3 regions of the Enterobacter sichuanensis genome follow, and region 2 is predicted to be linked to each of the others. Evidence: predicted binding sites of a transcription regulator. Region 2 holds the regulator's gene; each other region holds the start of a gene.
The links. The regulator sigma-54, encoded in region 2, starts transcription at its own class of promoters, with help from an activator protein. The targets are predictions, from matches to a motif close to GTTGGCACANNTTTCGCTNT.

Region 1: a site for sigma-54 is predicted at 2,015-2,034, ahead of glnA (glutamate--ammonia ligase). Genes of this name have one in related genera too.
Region 3: a site for sigma-54 is predicted at 5,020-5,039, ahead of glnK (P-II family nitrogen regulator). Genes of this name have one in related genera too.

Annotation. Positions count from the first base shown of each region.
Region 1 is NZ_CP027986.1:4,643,358-4,650,440, forward strand. It holds gene typA (ribosome-dependent GTPase TypA) at 1-1,744, opposite strand, end outside; gene glnA (glutamate--ammonia ligase) at 2,121-3,530, shown strand; gene glnL (nitrogen regulation protein NR(II)) at 3,701-4,750, shown strand; gene glnG (nitrogen regulation protein NR(I)) at 4,762-6,174, shown strand; gene C1N69_RS22435 (YshB family small membrane protein) at 6,285-6,395, shown strand; gene hemN (oxygen-independent coproporphyrinogen III oxidase) at 6,463-7,083, opposite strand, start outside.
Region 2 is NZ_CP027986.1:4,165,482-4,172,564, reverse strand. It holds gene elbB (isoprenoid biosynthesis glyoxalase ElbB) at 1-491, shown strand, start outside; gene mtgA (monofunctional biosynthetic peptidoglycan transglycosylase) at 488-1,213, shown strand; gene npr (PTS phosphocarrier protein NPr) at 1,253-1,525, opposite strand; gene rapZ (RNase adapter RapZ) at 1,522-2,376, opposite strand; gene ptsN (PTS IIA-like nitrogen regulatory protein PtsN) at 2,422-2,913, opposite strand; gene hpf (ribosome hibernation promoting factor) at 2,996-3,283, opposite strand; gene rpoN (RNA polymerase factor sigma-54) at 3,306-4,739, opposite strand; gene lptB (LPS export ABC transporter ATP-binding protein) at 4,787-5,512, opposite strand; gene lptA (lipopolysaccharide ABC transporter substrate-binding protein LptA) at 5,519-6,073, opposite strand; gene lptC (LPS export ABC transporter periplasmic protein LptC) at 6,042-6,617, opposite strand; gene kdsC (3-deoxy-manno-octulosonate-8-phosphatase KdsC) at 6,614-7,083, opposite strand, start outside.
Region 3 is NZ_CP027986.1:1,076,525-1,083,607, reverse strand. It holds partial or broken gene C1N69_RS22890 (N-acetylmuramidase domain-containing protein) at 1-450, opposite strand, end outside; gene C1N69_RS22885 (hypothetical protein) at 619-870, opposite strand; RNA gene ffs (signal recognition particle sRNA small type) at 1,033-1,129, opposite strand; gene C1N69_RS05000 (MGMT family protein) at 1,300-1,611, shown strand; gene C1N69_RS04995 (YbaY family lipoprotein) at 1,645-2,172, opposite strand; gene tesB (acyl-CoA thioesterase II) at 2,376-3,236, shown strand; gene amtB (ammonium transporter AmtB) at 3,309-4,595, opposite strand; gene glnK (P-II family nitrogen regulator) at 4,631-4,969, opposite strand; gene C1N69_RS04975 (SmdB family multidrug efflux ABC transporter permease/ATP-binding protein) at 5,190-6,971, opposite strand; gene C1N69_RS04970 (SmdA family multidrug ABC transporter permease/ATP-binding protein) at 6,964-7,083, opposite strand, start outside.

The sequences.
Region 1 (7,083 bases), 480 kb from region 2:
GCGTCACTTCTACCAGTTCGTCGTCGTCGATGAATTCCAGAGCCTGCTCCAGGGTCATCTTGATCGGTGGAACCAGAACCGTTGCTTCGTCAGTACCGGACGCACGCATGTTGGTCAGTTTCTTACCGGTCAGGCAGTTTACAGTCAGGTCGTTAGAACGACTGTGAATACCGATGATCTGGCCTTCATAAACTTCAGCACCGTGACCCAGGAACAGCTTGCCGCGATCCTGCAGACCGAACAGCGCAAACGCAACCGCCTTACCCTGACCGTTGGAGATCAGTACGCCGTTGTTACGCTGGCCAACTTCACCCGGACGCACGTCGTCGTAGTGGCTGAAGGTAGAGTACAGCAGACCGGTACCAGAGGTCATGGTCATGAATTCAGAACGGAAGCCGATCAGGCCACGGCTTGGGATCACGTAGTCGAGACGTACGCGGCCTTTGCCATCTGGATTCATGTTTTTCAGGTCACCTTTACGCTCACCCAGCGCCTGCATCACAGAACCCTGGTGCTGCTCTTCAACGTCCAGCGTCACGTTTTCGAACGGCTCTTGTTTACGGCCGTCGATTTCGCGGAAGATAACTTTCGGACGGGAAACCGCCATTTCGAAACCTTCACGACGCATGTTTTCGATCAGAACAGACAGGTGCAGCTCGCCACGACCAGAAACGCGGAATGCATCAGCGTCTTCGGTTTCTTCAACGCGCAGCGCAACGTTGTGCACCAGCTCTTTGTTCAGGCGGTCAAGGATCTGACGAGAGGTAACGAATTTACCTTCTTTACCACAGAACGGAGAGGTGTTGACGTTGAAGAACATGGTAACGGTTGGTTCATCAACAGACAGGGCTGGCAGCGCTTCCACGTTCTGCGGATCGCAGATGGTGTCAGAGATGTTCAGCTCGCCCAGACCGGTGATAGCGATGATGTCGCCCGCTTCAGCCAGATCGCTGTCGATACGCTCCAGACCCAGGTGAGTCAGCACTTTGCCGACTTTACCGTTACGGGTTTTGCCTTCGCTATCGATGATAGTAACCTGCTGGTTTGGCTTCACTTTACCGCGTTTGATACGGCCGATACCGATGACGCCAACGTAGTTGTTGTAGTCCAGCTGGGAGATCTGCATCTGCAGTGGACCATCCAGATCAACATCCGGTGCCGGTACGTGATCGACAATCGCCTGATACAGCGGGGTCATGTCTTCCGCCATATCTTCGTGATCCAGACCCGCGATACCATTCAGCGCCGAAGCGTAAATGATAGGGAAGTCCAGCTGTTCGTCGGTCGCGTCGAGGTTAACGAACAGGTCGAATACCTGATCAACAACCCAGTCAGGACGTGCGCCAGGACGGTCAACCTTGTTGATAACAACAATAGGTTTCAGGCCATGGGCAAATGCTTTTTTGGTCACGAAGCGCGTTTGCGGCATAGGGCCGTCAAAGGCGTCAACCACCAGCAGCACGGAATCCACCATGGACATCACGCGCTCAACTTCACCACCGAAGTCGGCGTGCCCTGGGGTATCAACGATGTTGATACGGTAGTCATTCCATTTAATAGCGGTGTTTTTCGCGAGGATGGTAATCCCACGCTCTTTCTCCAAATCGTTGGAGTCCATCACACGCTCTTGAGTTTCGGCACGCGCATCAAACGTACCGGATTGCTGCAGCAGCTTATCAACCAGGGTAGTTTTACCATGGTCAACGTGCGCGATGATGGCGATGTTACGCAAATTTTCGATCACAACTTTGCCTCAGGCATTAGAAATAGCGCGTTATTGTACACGGATTAATCGCACTACAAAACAGGATCACAAACATCCTCCGCAAACAAGTATCGCAGAGATGCTTTGTGATCGCTTTCACGGAGCGAAAAAGGACACTTTAACGAAAATTGCACCAATATGGTGCTCGGTGTTCACACTAAAGCACTATACTGGTGCAACATAACCATTGTGGTGCAGCCCTTTTGCACTATGGTGCGCATGATAACGCCTTTTTGGGGTGTTTTAAAAGTTGGCACAGATTTCGCTTTATAAAAAATACATGGCAACAGCCAGTACAAACAGAAACTGAAGACCTCGTTACCACGACGACAATGACCAATCTGGAGAGTTAAGTATGTCCGCTGAACACGTTTTGACGATGCTGAACGAACATGAAGTGAAGTTTGTTGATCTGCGCTTCACCGATACCAAAGGTAAAGAACAGCACGTCACAATCCCTGCTCATCAGGTGAACGCCGAATTCTTCGAAGAAGGCAAAATGTTTGACGGCTCCTCCATTGGTGGCTGGAAAGGCATTAACGAATCCGACATGGTTCTGATGCCAGATGCAACCACTGCGGTCATTGATCCGTTCTTCGAAGAACCAACTCTGATTATCCGTTGCGACATCCTCGAGCCAGGCACCCTGCAGGGCTACGACCGCGACCCACGTTCTATCGCGAAACGCGCTGAAGAGTACCTGCGTTCTACCGGCATCGCAGACACCGTTCTGTTCGGGCCAGAGCCAGAATTCTTCCTGTTCGATGACATCCGTTTCGGCGCGTCTATTTCTGGTTCCCACGTTGCTATCGATGACATCGAAGGCGCATGGAACTCTTCCACCAAATACGAAGGTGGTAACAAAGGTCACCGTCCTGGCGTGAAAGGCGGCTATTTCCCGGTTCCTCCGGTCGACTCTGCACAGGACATTCGTTCCACCATGTGTCTGGTGATGGAAGAGATGGGCCTGGTTGTTGAAGCGCACCACCACGAAGTGGCAACTGCTGGTCAGAACGAAGTGGCTACCCGCTTCAACACCATGACCAAAAAAGCGGACGAAATTCAGATCTACAAATACGTTGTGCACAACGTTGCGCACCGTTTCGGTAAAACCGCGACCTTCATGCCAAAACCGATGTTTGGCGATAACGGTTCCGGTATGCACTGCCACATGTCTCTGTCCAAGAACGGTACCAACCTGTTCTCTGGCGACAAGTATGCCGGTCTGTCTGAGCAGGCGCTGTACTACATTGGCGGCGTAATCAAGCATGCTAAAGCGATCAACGCCCTGGCGAACCCAACCACTAACTCCTACAAGCGTCTGGTCCCGGGCTACGAAGCGCCAGTGATGCTGGCTTACTCTGCGCGTAACCGTTCTGCTTCTATCCGTATCCCGGTGGTGGCGTCTCCTAAAGCGCGTCGTATCGAAGTTCGCTTCCCGGATCCAGCGGCTAACCCATACCTGTGCTTCGCAGCACTGCTGATGGCGGGTCTGGATGGTATTAAGAACAAGATCCACCCAGGCGAAGCGATGGACAAAAACCTGTACGACCTGCCGCCAGAAGAAGCGAAAGAGATCCCACAGGTTGCTGGCTCTCTGGAAGAAGCCCTGCAGGCGCTGGACGCAGACCGCGAGTTCCTGACTGCAGGTGGCGTATTCACTGACGACGCTATCGATGCTTACATCGCCCTGCGTACCGAAGAGAACGACCGCGTGCGCATGACTCCGCATCCGGTTGAGTTCGAACTGTACTACAGCGTTTAATTAAGTTGTTTTACTCGGCGTGACAAGCGCCGGGAGTAGTTGCCGTGGAAACTTTTAGCCCATCTCCGGATGGGCTTTTTTCTCCACCAACAACCTGATCTCACGCGCTTTTTACGCCGAAAACGCTATACTGCACTAAATTAGTGCAAACAACTCCAGGAGACTGCTGAATGGCAACTGGCACGCTGCCCGATGCTGGGCAGATCCTCAATTCTTTGATTAACAGCATTTTGCTGGTCGATGACGAGCTGGCCGTGCATTACGCCAACCCGGCGGCGCAGCAGCTGCTTGCCCAAAGCGCGCGTAAACTGTTTGGCACCCCGCTTCCGGAACTCCTGAGCTATTTTTCACTGAATATTGGCCTGATGCAGGAAAGTTTGCAGGCGGGCCAGGGGTTCACCGATAACGAAGTGACGCTGGTGATCGACGGGCGCTCGCATATTCTGTCGCTTACCGCGCAACGTCTTCCTGAAGGATTGATCCTGCTGGAAATGGCGCCGATGGATAATCAGCGTCGACTGAGCCAGGAACAGCTTCAGCATGCGCAGCAAATTGCCGCCCGCGATCTGGTGCGGGGCCTGGCGCATGAAATCAAAAACCCGCTGGGTGGGTTACGCGGCGCAGCGCAGCTTCTGACCAAGGCGCTGCCCGACCCTGCGCTGGCGGAGTACACCAACGTCATCATTGAGCAGGCAGACCGTCTGCGTAATCTTGTTGATCGTCTTCTCGGGCCGCAACAGCCGGGAATGCATGTCACAGAAAGCATCCATAAAGTGGCTGAACGGGTGGTGAAACTCGTCTCTATGGAGCTGCCTGAGAACGTCACGCTGGTGCGTGATTACGACCCAAGCCTGCCGGAACTGGCGCATGACCCGGACCAGATAGAACAGGTCCTGTTGAACATTGTGCGCAATGCGCTGCAGGCGCTGGGGCCGGAAGGAGGCGAGATTATTTTACGCACCCGCACCGCTTTCCAGTTGACGTTACATGGCGTGCGCTACCGTCTGGCAGCCCGAATCGACGTTGAGGATAACGGGCCCGGTATTCCCTCGCATCTGCAGGATACCCTGTTCTACCCGATGGTCAGCGGGCGCGAAGGCGGGACCGGCCTGGGATTATCCATTGCCCGCAGTTTGATCGACCAACACTCTGGAAAAATTGAATTTACCAGTTGGCCGGGACATACCGAGTTTTCGGTTTTCCTGCCGATTAAAAAATAAAGGTGACGTTTATGCAACGAGGGATAGTCTGGGTAGTCGATGACGATAGCTCCATCCGTTGGGTGCTTGAACGCGCGCTCACAGGGGCAGGATTAAGCTGCACGACGTTTGAGAGCGGCAGCGAAGTGCTCGACGCACTCACCACTAAAACGCCGGACGTGCTGCTTTCGGATATTCGTATGCCGGGTATGGACGGGCTGGCGCTGTTAAAGCAGATCAAACAACGCCACCCCATGCTTCCGGTCATCATCATGACGGCACACTCCGATCTGGATGCTGCGGTGAGCGCCTATCAGCAAGGGGCGTTCGATTACCTGCCCAAACCGTTTGATATCGACGAAGCCGTGGCGCTGGTTGAGCGCGCGATTAGCCATTATCAGGAGCAGCAACAGCCGCGCCATACGCCCGATTTTGGTCCAACGACAGACATCATCGGCGAAGCGCCGGCGATGCAGGATGTGTTTCGCATTATTGGCCGTTTGTCCCGCTCATCCATCAGCGTATTGATTAACGGTGAATCAGGAACCGGTAAAGAGCTTGTAGCGCATGCATTACATCGCCACAGCCCGCGGGCAAAAGCGCCGTTTATTGCTCTGAATATGGCGGCAATCCCGAAGGACCTGATTGAGTCCGAACTGTTCGGCCATGAAAAAGGGGCATTTACCGGTGCGAATACCATTCGCCAGGGGCGCTTCGAACAGGCTGACGGCGGCACGCTGTTCCTGGATGAGATCGGCGATATGCCGCTGGATGTCCAGACCCGTCTGCTGCGCGTGCTGGCCGACGGGCAGTTTTATCGCGTGGGCGGTTATGCGCCGGTGAAGGTGGATGTGCGTATTATTGCCGCGACCCACCAGAACCTGGAGCAGCGGGTGCAGGAAGGTAAATTCCGTGAGGATTTATTCCATCGCCTGAACGTGATTCGCGTTCATCTGCCACCGCTGCGTGAACGTCGTGAAGATATCCCTCGCCTGGCGCGTCATTTCCTGCAGGTGGCCGCCCGTGAGCTGGGCGTGGAGGCCAAACAGCTTCACCCGGAAACCGATGCCGCGCTTACGCGTCTGGCGTGGCCAGGCAACGTACGTCAGCTGGAAAATACCTGCCGCTGGCTCACCGTGATGGCCGCCGGGCAGGAAGTATTGATTCAGGATTTACCGGCTGAGCTGTTTGAAGCCACGGCCCCCGAAAGCAGTACCGGGCACGCGCTGCCGGACAGCTGGGCGACGCTGCTGGCACAGTGGGCCGACCGTGCGCTGCGTTCCGGTCATCAAAACCTGCTTTCTGAAGCTCAGCCAGAGATGGAACGTACGCTGTTAACCACCGCGCTTCGTCATACCCAGGGCCATAAGCAGGAAGCCGCTCGCCTGTTGGGGTGGGGGCGTAATACCCTGACGCGCAAGCTTAAAGAGCTGGGTATGGAATAATATCCGCTCTTGTGTAAAGGTTATTAATTGAGCGCAAATTGCCGTAATTTTGCGCTTTACTGTTTCATTGAGTTTTGTATGATCGTGCCCGGAAATTGGGGGTGAACATCATGCTGGAAACATTGGTGAATATGCTCTCTAGCGGAGCCGCTGAAAGCCACACGCCACAAACCGCCGTTGCGGCTGTGCTGTGTGCGGCGCTGGTTGGGCTGTTTAGCTAACGAGCTGTCAATGAAAAGCCGGGTGGCGGCTACGCCTTACCCGGCTTACCTTTCGTGCTTTTGCCGCTTAAATCACCCGCGAGAACTGCTGCAAACGCGCTTTCTGCCGCAGGTAGGCGTCAAAACACATGCAAATATTACGAATCAACAGACGCCCTTTCGGCGTGACCTCAATCGCACTCTCCGATACCGCCACCAGCCCGTCTTTCGCCAGCGGTGCCAGAAGATTCAGGTCCTCTGCAAAATAATCGCTGAACTGCAGATCCCACTGCGACTCAACATCGCTGAAATCGAGGCGGAAATTGCAGAGCAGTGCCTTAATCACATCACGACGAATGCAGTCGTCACGTGTTAACGCTATACCGCGCCACAGCGCGTTTCCGGTCTCATCCACCTGCTGATAGTACAGCTTCAGCTCTTTCTGGTTCTGCGCGTAACAGTCGCCAATCATGCTGATGGCGGAGACGCCCATCCCCAACAGATCGGTATCGCCCTGGGTCGTATAGCCCTGGAAGTTACGGTGCAGTACCCCGTCGCGCTGAGCAATAGCCAGCTCGTCATCCGGACGGGCAAAGTGATCCATACCAATAAACTGATAGCCGGCCCCGGTCAGCGAGGTGATGGTCTCCTGCAGGATATCCAGCTTCTGTTGGGCGGAAGGGAGATCGGCGTCTTTGATTTTGCGCTG
Region 2 (7,083 bases):
AGCCAATGGCGGAAACCCGTAACGTACTGGTTGAGGCCGCGCGTATTGCCCGCGGAAATATTCACCCTCTTATTCAGGCAGACGCCACAGAGCTTGATGCGCTAATTGTGCCCGGTGGGTTTGGCGCGGCCAAAAATCTCAGTACGTTTGCCACCCAGGGGGCGGAGTGTCAGATCGATCCGCATCTAAAAACGCTGTCGCAGGCTATGCACGCGGCGGGAAAACCGCTGGGCTTTATCTGCATCGCCCCCGCCATGCTGCCTAACATTTTTGATTTCCCGCTGCGCCTGACCATCGGGACGGATATTGATACCGCGGAAGTCATTGAAGATATGGGCGGCGAGCACGTGCCTTGTCCGGTGGATGACATTGTGGTGGACGAAGACAATAAGATCGTCACCACGCCTGCGTATATGCTGGCGCAGAATATTGCAGAAGCGGCCACGGGTATTGAGAAGCTGGTGGCCAGAGTGCTGGTGCTGGCTGAATGAGTCGTCCATCCGGTGCTGGCGCATGGGTGAAGCGCACCCTGTTGCGCATCGTTCTTGTGCTGGCGGTCTTCTGGGGCGGGGGACTCGCCCTGTTCAGCATTCTGCCCGTGCCATTTTCTGCCGTGATGGTTGAACGTCAGCTCGGCGCATGGTTTACCGGTGATTTCAGCTATGTCGCGCATTCTGATTGGGTGAGCATGGACGACATCTCGCCCTTTATGGGGCTGGCCGTGATTGCGGCGGAGGATCAGAAATTCCCGGAACACTGGGGGTTCGACGTCGCGGCCATAGAGAAGGCGCTGGCCCATAATGAACGCCACGAAAACCGCGTGCGCGGCGCATCAACTCTGTCACAGCAGACGGCAAAGAATCTGTTTTTATGGGACGGCCGCAGCTGGGTACGAAAAGGGCTGGAAGCGGGGCTGACGCTGGGCATGGAAACGGTCTGGAGTAAAAAGCGCATTCTGACCGTCTACCTGAATATCGCTGAGTTTGGCGATGGGGTATTTGGCGTGGAAGCGGCTGCACAACGCTATTTTAATAAACCGGCCAGCCGGTTGAGTATGTCTGAAGCGGCGTTATTGGCCGCGGTGTTACCTAACCCTATCCGCTTTAAAGCCAGTGCCCCGTCAGGGTACGTGCGAAGCCGTCAGGCGTGGATTCTGCGTCAGATGCGTCAACTGGGTGGGGAAGGGTTTATGCAGCGTAATCAGCTGATGTAAGGCGGGTAAGCGCAGCGCCACCCGCCAGAAAATGAGGCGTTAGTCTTCGTCAAAACCGGCGTTAAACAGCGCAACCACCGCCGCCAGCGCTTCCTCTTCCTGAGGGCCGGTGGCTTCAACTTCAATCTGGCGGCCTTTGGCGGAGTCCAGCATCAGCAGCGCAATCACGCTGTTTGCTTCCGCTTCGGTACCTTCATCATTTCGCAGCAGAACTTCCGCATCGAAACCCTGCATCAGTTCAAACAGCTTCATCGCCGGGCGCGCGTGCATGCCCAGCTTATTGGTGATCTCAACGGTTTGTTTTACGGTCATGTTTTACGTTTTTCCAGCGTGCGATGACGGGACTGAACGTTCTTCCCGCGCGAGCGGAAATAGTCGGCCAGCTGTTCGGCGATGTAGACCGAACGATGTTTACCGCCGGTACAGCCAATCGCCACCGTCAGGTAGCTGCGATTGTTTGTCTCCAGCATAGGTAACCATAGCTCAAGGTAGCTTCGCGTCTGGTAGATAAAATTGTGAACTTCTGTGTGCCTGTCGAGGAAGGCCGCGACGGGTTTATCCAGACCGGTCATGGGACGCAGTTTTGGATCCCAGTGCGGGTTCGGCAGGAAGCGCACGTCGAAAACATAATCCGCATCAATTGGAATCCCGTGCTTAAAGCCAAAGGATTCGAACACCATCGTCAGTTCGCGCTCGCGCTTGCCCAGCAACCGGGTACGCAGCATTTCCGCCAGCTCGTGAACGGACATCTCAGAGGTGTCGACAATCAGGTCAGCGCGTGAACGCAGCGGCTCCAGCAGGTCGCTCTCTTCGTCGATAGCGCTCTCCAGAGAGAGGTTCTTGCTGGAAAGCGGGTGCAGACGACGGGTATCGCTGTAGCGACGGATCAGGGTATTGCGGTCTGCATCAAGGAACAGTAGCTGAGGCGAAAACGCATCAGGCAGGTTACTCATCGCCTGTTCAAAAATTTCAGGCGATTCAGGCATGTTACGAACGTCGATACTGACGGCGGCAGAGGTTTGTCTTTCCGCAAGCGTGCGAGCCAGATCGGGTAGCAACACGACCGGCAGGTTATCTACGCAGTAAAAACCCATGTCTTCCAGCGCGCGCAGAGCAACGGACTTCCCCGACCCTGAACGACCACTGACAATCATCAGCACCATGTTCCGTTTCTCCTCAGGACAACAGATGTGAAGGCCATCTCCTGGTTATGCATCATCCTGATTGCCTTCTGCTTCAGTGATAATCTGATAGAGCTCTTCATCACTTTGGGCCGAGCGCAGTCGGCGGCAAATGGTTTTATCGGCCAGACGTTTGGCAACCAGCGACAGCGTATGCAGATGGGTTTTCGTCTGGTCGGCAGGCACCAGCAGCGCGAAGAGAAGATCGACGGGCTGGTTATCAATGGCATCGAAGGCAATGGGTGTTTCAAGCTGCACAAACACACCCACGGCACGCAGGGTATCCTCTTCCAGTTTGCCGTGCGGGATGGCGATGCCGTTGCCGATACCGGTACTGCCCATTTTTTCACGGGTCAGGATCGCTTCGAACACCACCTGTGGCGGCAGGCCCAGCTGTTTTGCGGCCAGCTCACTGATGATCTCCAGCGCACGTTTTTTGCTCTGGCAGTGAACAGCACTGCGGGTACATTCCTGGTTAAGGACATTGCTCAGTTGAAGAGCGGAATCGTTGTTCATCATAATTTCACCTAAGCGCTAACTGTACAAATGGCCTGTTGTGTTTCACAACAGGCCGTCCTGCACCCGTTAACTGCCCGGACAATTAGTGTTGTTTCAGTTTATCTTTATGTTTATTGAGCTGTCGCGCAAGCTTATCAATCAAGCCGTCGATAGCCGCGTACATGTCTTGCCCTTCCGCACTGGCATGAAGTTCCCCCCCATTAACATGCAGGGTGGCATCCGAGATGTGAGTCACTTTCTCCACTTTCAACACAATATAGACCTGGTTGATCCTTTCGAAATACTGCTCGAGTTTTGCAAACTTCGTATTCACAAAGTCGCGTAAAGCCTCAGTAATTTCGACGTTTTGTCCAGTGATGTTGAGCTGCATAGTGTCTTCCTTATCGGTTGTGTCAGACCAGCTGTTTACGCTGGTTGGACGGCGGAATGGATAAAGACTCTCGATACTTCGCGACAGTACGACGTGCCACCATAATACCCTGTTCGGACAGCATGGTGGTTAACTTACTGTCACTCAGTGGCTTCGCGGGGTTCTCCGCGGCGATCAACTTCTTCACCAGGGCACGAATCGCGGTTGAGGACGCTTCGCCGCCACCCTCGGTATTGACGTGGCTGGAGAAGAAATACTTAAGCTCAAAAATACCGCGTGGACTGTGCAGATACTTCTGCGTGGTGACACGGGAAATGGTTGATTCATGCATCTCGACGGCCTGGGCGATATCCGCCAGCACCATCGGTTTCATATACTCTTCGCCCTGCTCAAAGAACGCCTGCTGCTGTTCGACAATGCAGCGGCTGACGCGAAGCAGCGTATCATTACGGCTCTCCAGACTTTTGATCAACCATCGCGCTTCCTGCAAATTGCTACGAATATATTGATTGTCGGAGTCGTTACGCACGCTGGTGCACATGGAGGCATACTGCTGGTTGATTTGCAGGCGAGGAATACTGTCAGAATTCAGTTCAACGACCCAGCGGCCATTGTGTTTTCGGACCAGCACATCCGGGATCACGTATTCGGGTTCGCTGGTCTGGATCGACTGACCGGGGCGCGGATCGAGCGACTGTATCAGATTCACCGCTTCTTTCAGCACGTCTTCTTTCAGCCGCGTGACGCGCATCAGGGTGCGGAAATCGTGGTTAGCCAACAGATCCAGATAATCGCTGATGATTAAGCGCGCCTCATCAAGCCACGGCGTCTCTTTGCTGAACTGAGAAAGCTGGATCAGCAGGCAGTCGCGCAGATCTCTTGCGGCCACGCCTACCGGATCGAAACGCTGAATGCGCTTCAGAACGGCTTCAACCTCCTCAAGCTCAATCTCTTCGTCGCCCATGCTTTCGAGGATGTCGTCCAGCGTGACGGTTAAATAGCCGGTGTCATCAACGGCATCGACAATGGATGTGGCAATCGCACGATCGGTGTCGGAGAAGGGGGTCAGTTCCACCTGCCACATCAGGTAATCCTGAAGCGACTGAGTGGTTTCTCCCTGATAGACCGGTAGCTCATCGTCCTGGTAGTCCGCACGCGTTCCGGATGGGGTTCCGGCGGTGTAGATCTCATCCCAGCTGGCATCCAGCGGAAGCTCGTCCGGCATCTCTTTTTGTTCGAGTGCATCCGCGGTGTCGAGCGCTTCTGTATCCTGCGATTGCTGGGTATCTACCTCGTCATGAAGATCGGTTTGTTCCAGCAGGGGGTTACTGTCCAGCGCCTGCTGGAGTTCCTGCTGAAGTTCTAACGTGGACAGTTGCAACAGGCGAATTGCCTGCTGTAGCTGCGGCGTCATTGCCAGTTGTTGGCTGAGCCTTAATTGCAAACCTTGCTTCATGTTCAGAGCATTTTTCTCCGGTTCGGCGTTACGTTACCTCTACCCTATCAGAGTCTGAAGTCTTCCCCAAGATAGACGCGCTTAACATGATCATCTTCGAGGATTTGTTGCGGCGTACCGTGGGCGATCAGGTTACCCTGGCTCACAATATACGCACGTTCACACACGGCCAGCGTTTCACGCACGTTGTGGTCGGTGATCAACACGCCAAGCCCGCTGTCGCGCAGGTGCTCAATGATACGTTTAATGTCGATAACGGAGATCGGATCAACACCCGCAAACGGTTCATCCAGAAGGATAAATTTCGGGTTTGCGGCCAGCGCACGCGCAATCTCAACGCGTCGGCGTTCCCCACCGGAGAGTGCCTGACCGAGGCTGTCGCGCAGATGCTCAATGTGGAACTCTTCCATCAGCTCGTTGGCACGATCCTGACGCTGTTCGCTGGTCAGATCGTTACGAATTTGCAGAACCGCCATCAGGTTATCGTAAACGCTAAGGCGACGGAAAATGGAGGCTTCCTGCGGCAAATAGCCGATCCCGCGGCGTGCGCGTGCATGCAGCGGCAGAAGGCTGATGTCTTCATCATCAATGACAATGTTGCCAGCATCGCGCGGCACAATGCCAACGACCATGTAGAAGGTTGTCGTTTTACCCGCACCGTTAGGGCCAAGCAGGCCCACAATTTCGCCGGAGTTAACGGTCAGACTGACATCCTCTACGACACGGCGGCCCTTATAGGCCTTCGCGAGATTTTTTGCAGTTAATGTTGCCATAACGAATTAGTTACTCTTCTTCTGTGCCGGGGCCTGGCCTTTGCCTTTGTCCTGCAGCTGCGACGGTACCAGTACGGTGGTGACGCGTTTGCCTTTCTCGCTGGAGGCCTGCATTTTTTGCTCTTTAACCAGATAGGTAATCTTGTCGCCGGTAATGTTGCTGTCCAGCTGTTCCAGGTACGCATTTCCGGTCAGGATCACCAGATCCTTCGCCAGCTCATAGTGCATATGCGTGGCATGGCCTTTCACCGGTTTGCCGTTGTCCTGCATTTGGTAGAAGGTCGCCGGATTACCGTAGCCATCGATAATCTCTTTGCCCTGCTCGCCACCCGGACGGGTAACAACCACCTTGTCGGCGTTGATTTTGATGGTGCCCTGAGTCATGACGACGTTACCCGTGAAGGTGACGACATTACCCTGCATATCAAGAGACTGGGTGTCGGACTCGATATGAATCGGCTGCTCGGTATCGCCCGTTACAGCAAGCGCGGGGAGACTGGTCGCCAGCATCGCGCTGGCGATAATTACTTTAAGGCTGAGTTTGTTTGTTTTGAATTTCATAGGAGGTTCTAACCTTTTCAATCAGCTCGGCGTTTTTGCTGCGTAAGTTCCCGCGCATTCTCAAACCGCTGGAATTAAATGTTGTGCCATACAGAGTAACCAGATCCTGCGACGTCACATCCTGGGTCACCAGGTTGATCTGGGCATTATCCGTCGTAATTTTTCGCAGTTGCGAGTCAGCGGTCAGGGCGTTGACTTCAACGTGGCCATACAGATAAAGCATACGGTCATTTGTCAGTTTTGCCCGGTCTGACTTGATTGACCACGTCGGTACTTTGTCCTTATCAAACGTGGTCATAACAGGTTGGGTAAACCACGAAATACCGTCATCTGAAAAATATTCAACATGCTGGGCAATCAGGCGATAGTTCAGCGCGCCTTGCGGGCTGTAGACCACAGTGTCGCTGTGATCGCTTTTATAGGTTGGATCGTTATTGTTGATCACTTCCGTTTGCGTATCGTCGCGATCGGCAAGGTTCACGCCAATCAATACCAGGGCGATAAGCGAAAGCAAAATGATAACCCAACGTCTGGTTTTACTCATATCGATTGCCCTTTGGCCTCATCAAGCTTGCCCTGCGCCAGCAGGAGCAGATCGCAGACTTCACGGACGGCACCTCGGCCCCCGTTGATGTGGGTAACGTAGTCCGCACGCGGGATCAGCAGCGGATGCGCATCGGCAACGGCGATACTCAGCCCAACTTCAGCCATTACTGGCCAGTCAATCAGATCGTCCCCGACGTAGGCCACCTTTTCCGGTGCGATAGCCAGTTTACCCAGTAAATCGTTGAACGCCGCCATCTTATCGGATTGACCCTGATACAAATGGGTAATGCCTAAGGTTTCACAGCGGTCTTCTACCAGTTTAGCTTTCCGTCCGGTGATGATAGCCACCTCGATACCTGAGGTCAGCGCACAGCGGATACCGTAGCCGTCGCGAACGTTAAACGCTTTTAGCTCTTCACCGTTATTACCCATATAAATCAGGCCATCGGAGAGTACGCCATCCA
Region 3 (7,083 bases), 1.6 Mb from region 2:
CTTACCGGCATTAGACTTCATATCTTTTAAAAATGTGCCGAGATCTTTATAACCGCACGATTCGTAATTAAACCCCATAATCTGGAACATCCCCCATGAACACGATTTTATCGCAGCTTCGGCATCAAGTGCATAAGCCTTCGCCAGGGTATTCCATGCAGAAAGCTGGTCGATATTGTTTTTTTACCATTCCGGACCCGCTTTCTTTACATATTTATAAGACAAAAAAGGGTGGGTTTGATCGTATTTCCTTTTGGTGTATTTACGGAAAATATGCCCTTCATACGCAATAATCGGTAGATTTAAAGCATTAAACCCAGATCGTCCGCCCGACTTCACATTAGAAAAAGCTTTGATGATATTCAGTTCTACCCGACGATTAAGATTTTCCCAGGCTTCAGTAAAGTCCTGCTCCGTCAGCGATACAGCCCCATCAATTCCAGGTGCCATCAGCTTGCTTCGCTCAAGGGTTTCATCTGCTACGTTGTAGCGCTCTTTTCTCAGATAATTGTTAACCAGCTGACGGACGCTATTTTCATTGGCAGAAGGTTGCCTAAAAAATGAAGACGTGAAAGACGATTGTTGAGACACAAGGGGATATTTCATCGCAGCAGCAACTCATCCACGGAAAGTCTTCCCTTCTGGCTCAATAACCCCATCGGGATGCTGGAAACGCAAATGAATGGACTGAAACTGGCTGATGGTTCTGATAATAATCCCATCTTCTGGGATGTCATACTGGATGATAGGCTTAATGAGATTAAACAGGTATTGCACGATAATCACGTCGCGCTGAAAGTTTCCTGCTTTACCTGGCGTTCCTACGGCACTTTTCAGTAAAGGTGACAAACGTCTGAGAGAATTATCCATTTCTGAGTACGCATAAATGAAAAAATATACGGTTAGTGGGAAACCGCATCTCGTGATCGACAGCATAAAGCTGCTCACATCCAGCAGACATTGATACGCCACTTGCGCCGCACCAGGTAAACACTGAAAACAGGAATTATTGGGAGCACAAATGGGTGGGGGCCCTGCCAGCTACATCCCGGCACACACGTCGTCTGCCCTGGCTGCTTCCTTCCGGACCTGACCTGGTGAACAGAGTAGCGTTGCGGGAGAACCAACAGAGCCCCCATTGAGAGCGTTGATAACCAACGCGCTGGCGCATTATCCCTGTGCTAACGTCCAATTGCAAGCCGCCAGAAACCGGATGCTGGTTTCTTGCGCAAACAGGCGCAGCAATCATGACCATCTTCGTTTACCATGGTTGCCCAGAACATCCCCACAGGTGAAGGTATGGACGAACACGACTCCTTTCCACAGCGTGTATGGCAAATAGTGGCCTCTGTTCCAGAAGGCTATGTCACTACTTATGGTGATGTGGCGCGTCTGTCGGGGTCCCCTCGTGCGGCGCGACAGGTGGGCGGCGTCCTCAAACGGCTACCGGAAGGCAGTACGTTGCCCTGGCATCGGGTGGTGAATCGACACGGTGCCATCTCGCTCACCGGGCCAGATCTCCAGCGCCAGCGTCAGGCGTTACTGTCAGAGGGTGTGCAGGTTTCCGGGTCGGGGCAGATCGATTTGCAGAAATACCGCTGGGTGTACTGACCCCTCTCCCGCAGGAGAGGGGAAATACACTCATTACATCTGAGTCGGTGGGGTTGGCAGGGACGGCTGACCGGTCGCCGGGGCGACAGGCACTTCAGTCTGCTGCACAGGGACCAGGTTCAGGTCGATTTTTGTCCCACCGTTGTTGATCGCTTCCTGGACCGTATCGGTGATAAAGACCAGCTTACCGTTAATCGTTACCGCGGCACTCAGCAGAATACGGGCATTAGGCTGTACGTCCGATGGGTTATACGGTAACACGAAACTAAACGGCGCCTGTTTGCCCTCAGTTCGGACGGCACGCTGAGCCACAACCTTCGATGGTGCGTCGGCCAGGGAAGCATCCGACAGGGTCACCGTTAACACCGCATCCGGCGGTAACGCCACTTTCTGTTTAATCCAGATAGTACCGGAAACGTTAGGCTGCTGAATGGATTGCTGCGAAAGGGTATTGATCCCGTTCGGATCTGCCGCTGGCACTGGCACCTGGGCGCTCTTACCGGCACAGGCGGACAACGCCACCGCAATAGCTACACCACTTAGCATGGGCACGAGTTTCATTGAAGTCTCCTTATCATCAATGCACCAGCGGGATCGATCCCATCCGATGTCGTTTCAATCACATAACGCATATAAGTGTGGCACAAATCACTGATTAATGCCTGAAATCGTCCCGATATTCAGATTAATCTACCCATCGGACCACTTTCATTTCTGCGTTATACTCAGCCTATCTTTCGCTACGGCGTTTATTGAGGACAACTATGAGTCAGGCACTGAACAATCTGCTGACATTACTGAACCTGGAAAAAATTGAGGAAGGACTCTTTCGCGGACAGAGCGAAGATTTAGGCTTACGCCAGGTCTTCGGTGGGCAAGTCGTAGGACAAGCGCTGTACGCTGCAAAGGAGACTGTCCCGGCAGACCGTCTGGTGCATTCATTCCACAGCTACTTCTTACGTCCTGGCGATAGCGCAAAACCGATTGTGTATGATGTTGAAGTCCTGAGAGATGGCAACAGTTTCAGCGCACGACGCGTCGCGGCTATCCAGAACGGAAAGCCCATCTTTTACATGACCGCCTCTTTCCAGGCACCGGAGCCTGGCTACGAACATCAGAAAGAGATGCCCCCGGCCCCGTCCCCCGACTCGCTGCAATCAGAGACCGATATCGCCCGTGCGCTGGCGCATCTGCTTCCGCCACAGGTTAAAGAGAAGTTTCTCTGCGATAAGCCGCTTGAGATCCGCCCCGTCGAGTTCCACAACCCGATGAAAGGTCACACCGCGGAACCGAAGCGCCAGGTCTGGATCCGGGCTAACGGTACCGTACCAGAGGACTTCCGCGTTCATCAGTATCTGCTGGGTTATGCGTCAGATTTCAACTTCCTGCCGGTGGCGCTGCAGCCACACGGCGTCGGCTTCCTCGAAAAAGGGATGCAGGTTGCGACGATTGATCACTCCATGTGGTTCCACCGTCCGTTCAATATGAACGAGTGGTTGCTCTACAGCGTGGAGAGCACGTCGGCATCAAGCGCGCGCGGGTTTGTGCGTGGAGAGTTTTATACGCAGGATGGCGTGCTGGTCGCCTCGACGGTGCAGGAAGGGGTAATGCGCAACAGAGGTTGATTTGGCCCTCTCCCACAGGGAGAGGGAACAAACACTAAAAACGGCAACCGAAGTTGCCGTTTTGCTTTTACCTTAGGCGTTATACGCATTCTCGCCGTGACTGTTGACGTCCAGACCTTCGCGTTCCTGCTCTTCCGGTACACGCAGGCCGACCGTCATATCCGCCAGTTTGTAGCCAATGAAAGCGACAACGGCAGACCATACAACGGTGATCGCAATACTTTCCAGCTGCACCAGCACCTGATGAACCATGGTCACGCCTTCCGCATAGCCCACGCCACCCAGTGATTTCGCCGCGAAGATACCGGTCATGATACAACCGATAATGCCGCACACGCCGTGCACGCCAAACACATCGCAAGGGTCATCCACGCGCAGAAGACGTTTCAGCGCCGTCACGCCCCACAGACCCGCCAGACCCGACACCAGGCCGACCAGCAGCGCACCACCTACACCGACATACCCACACGCAGGGGTGATACCGACCAGACCGGCAATCGCACCCGAGCAGGCACCCAGCAGGGAAGGTTTACCGCGCACCGCCCACTCGCCGAATACCCAGGAGAGGATCGCACCCGCCGTGGCCACAACGGTGTTCACAAAGGCCAGCGCGGCAATTTCGTTCGCGGCACTTGCTGAGCCTGCGTTAAAACCAAACCAGCCAAAGTAGAGGATCGCTGTACCGGTAAAGACCATCGGCAGGTTGTGCGGTTTGAACGCTTCTTTACCGAAGCCCACGCGTTTGCCAATCAGGTAGGCACCCACCAGACCCGCTACTGCGGCGTTAATGTGCACAACGGTACCGCCTGCGAAGTCCAGCGCACCGTGCGTCGCCAGCAGACCGCCACCCCAGACCATGTGCGCAATCGGCACATAGGAGAGCGTCAGCCAGACCACCACGAAGATCAGGACGGCAGAGAAGCGAATACGCTCGGCGAGTGCGCCCACAATCAGCCCGACGGTAATGCAGGCGAACGAGCCCTGGAACGCCACGTGAATATACTGATAGAAACTGCCCATCAGCGCGGTCAGTTCAATATTCTTCAGCATCACCCAGTCAAAGTTACCGAAGAATGCGTTGCCGGTGCCGAAAGCGAGGGAGTACCCGTAAACCACCCACAGCACGCAGACCAGTGCGAAGGTCACGGCAACCTGCGTCAGCATGGAGAGAACGTTTTTGCCACGGATCAGGCCGCCGTAGAACAGCGCAATGCCCGGAATGGACATGAACAGCACCAGCGCGGTGCTGATCATCATAAAGGCGTTATCGGCTTTGTCTGCCACCGCAGGCGCGGCCAGCGCCAGGCCCGGCAGCAGCGCCAGCGAACCCAGACCCGTTTTAAGTGTTGCTATCTTCATTTTCTCGATCCCTATCACTGTGTGCCAGGCGTTAATTACAGTGCCGCTTCGTCAGATTCGCCGGTACGGATGCGAATGACGCGCTGCAGTTCGGCAACGAAAATTTTGCCGTCGCCAATTTTGCCGGTGTAGGCCGCTTTGCTAATGACATCAATGACTTCATCAAGCTGATCGTCAGCAATCGCGACATCAATTTTTACTTTTGGCAGAAAGTTAACGCTGTATTCCGCCCCGCGATAAAGCTCGGCATGACCCTTCTGACGACCAAAGCCTTTCACTTCGGTGACAGTCAGTCCCTGAATACCCATTGAAGACAGCGCTTCACGCACGTCTTCGAGTTTGAATGGTTTGATTACAACCGTAACCAGCTTCATAGATCCCCTCCAGTCAGAATTCGGTAATGGCCGCAGCTTACGCAGAAGCTATTGCAAGGGGTGTGCCAGAAATGAAAACCGGAGGGAACAGCGGTGTGATGAGCATTACACGGTCCTGATTAACGAACCGGCGAAAAAAAACGCACCATGCCGGTGCAGGGTGCGTTTCAGTTTTGCACCAACAGGAATGACTGTTAGCGCATCGCCTCATTTTAGTGCATCAGGCGCTAAGCGACTCTTCATCGCGCACGCTGGCTGCCAGCTCTTCGCCCGCCAGCTGCAGCTGGTACATCTGCCAGTAACGCCCTTTGGCCTCCAGAAGTTCGCGGTGCGTACCGCGCTCAACGGCGTGTCCGCGATGTAGCACCAGGATCGTGTCCGCGTCGACGATGGTGGACAGGCGGTGGGCAATCACCACCAGCGTGGTATGGTCGCGTACGGCAGCCAGTGCCTGCTGGATGGCCTGCTCGGTGCCGGAGTCAATGCTGGCCGTCGCTTCATCCAGAATCAGGATCTGCGGCGTTTCAATCAGCACGCGCGCCAGCGCCAGAAGCTGTTTTTGTCCAACAGAAAGATTGTTTCCCTGCTCGCCCAGTTTCGTCCTGATGCCGTCGCTAAACCCGCGTGCCAGCTCTGCCAGCTGCACTTTTTCCAGCACGTCCCAGACCTGCTCCTCAGTGTAGTCTCGCCCCAGGGTTACGTTGGCGTAGAAGGTATCGGCCAGGACGACCGGATCCTGCTGCACCATCGCAACGCCTTTGCGTAACACGGTGTGGCTGAGAGACGCCAGCGGGCGTCCGTCGAGGCGAATTTCACCGCGGCTGACCGGGTAATACCCCATTAACAGGCTGGCTAGCGTGCTCTTACCGCTGCCGGTATGCCCCACCAGCGCCACGAACCCGCGTGACGGAACAGCAAGCGAGATATCCTGCAGCACCAGCTGGTCGTCGCGGTAGGCAAACGAGACGTTATCAAAGGCAATCGCCCCGCTTTGCAGAGGACGATCATCGTTACCGTAAGTCTGACGCGGCCTGTCCATCAGCTCGAAGACTCGCTCCCCTGCCACCACCGCCTGCTGGAGCATAGACTGCTGGGTCGTCAACTCGATCAAGGGTTCGTTCAGGCGGCCAAGGTAGCTGATAAAGGCGTATAACACGCCCACCTCAATGGTCCCTTGTGTGGTCAGGCCAAAAAGCATCAGCAGCCCGCAAAGCACCAGCGCGGAGAAAAGGCTCAGCAGCGGGCGCAACAGGAACCCATCAAGCCGCAGCGTCTGCATGCGCGCCATATAGTGCGAACGGCTGGCTTCCCCCATCCGCTCGCCAAAACGTGCCTGCTGGCGGAACTGCTGGATGACGCTCATGCCGTTGATCACTTCGTTGAAGCCATCATTGATATCGGCCAGGTAGGTGCGCACCCGACGCACAATCGGCGTGCTGTAGCGTTGATAGATAACCATCACGATCAGCACTGCCGGGAAGATAGTGATGGCCACCAGCGCCATGCGCCAGTCGAGGCTGAACATCGCCACCAGCATCGCGCCAATCAGCGCTGCGCTGCGCAACACGGTTGCCACCACGGTCACGTACAGATCGCGGATCACCTCGGTGTCGTTGGTCACACGCGAAATCACCTGCCCGACGGGCTGGATATCAAACTCGCTGAGCGGCTGGCGAAGCGCGGCGTCCATGACGTCCGTGCGCAACTGCTGTACGACGCCCACCGCGGCCCGGTTAAACAGCAGCGACTGGGCATAGTGGAGACCGGCGGCCGCCAGCTGCAAACCTACGTAGGCCACGCCCAGGCCCACCACCAGCCCCAGTGGCAGGTAGCTTTTGGCAACCATATTGTCGATGAAGTAGCTGATGAGCAGCGGGCCGCTCACTTCAGCCACTGCAGCAATCCACAGTAAAAGCACGGCCACGGACAGCGGTTTACGCCACGGCGAGCCATAGGCCAGCAGACGTTTCAGCGTCGGCCACATTGTTCCGAGCTTACGCATTGTCGGCCTCCTCAGCGTGTTCTGGCGCATCGTCCAGCGCCGCTTCAAGCTGTTGATAGCGATACATATCTCGATACCAGCCTGGTTGCTCCGCAAGCGTTTCGTGCTGCCC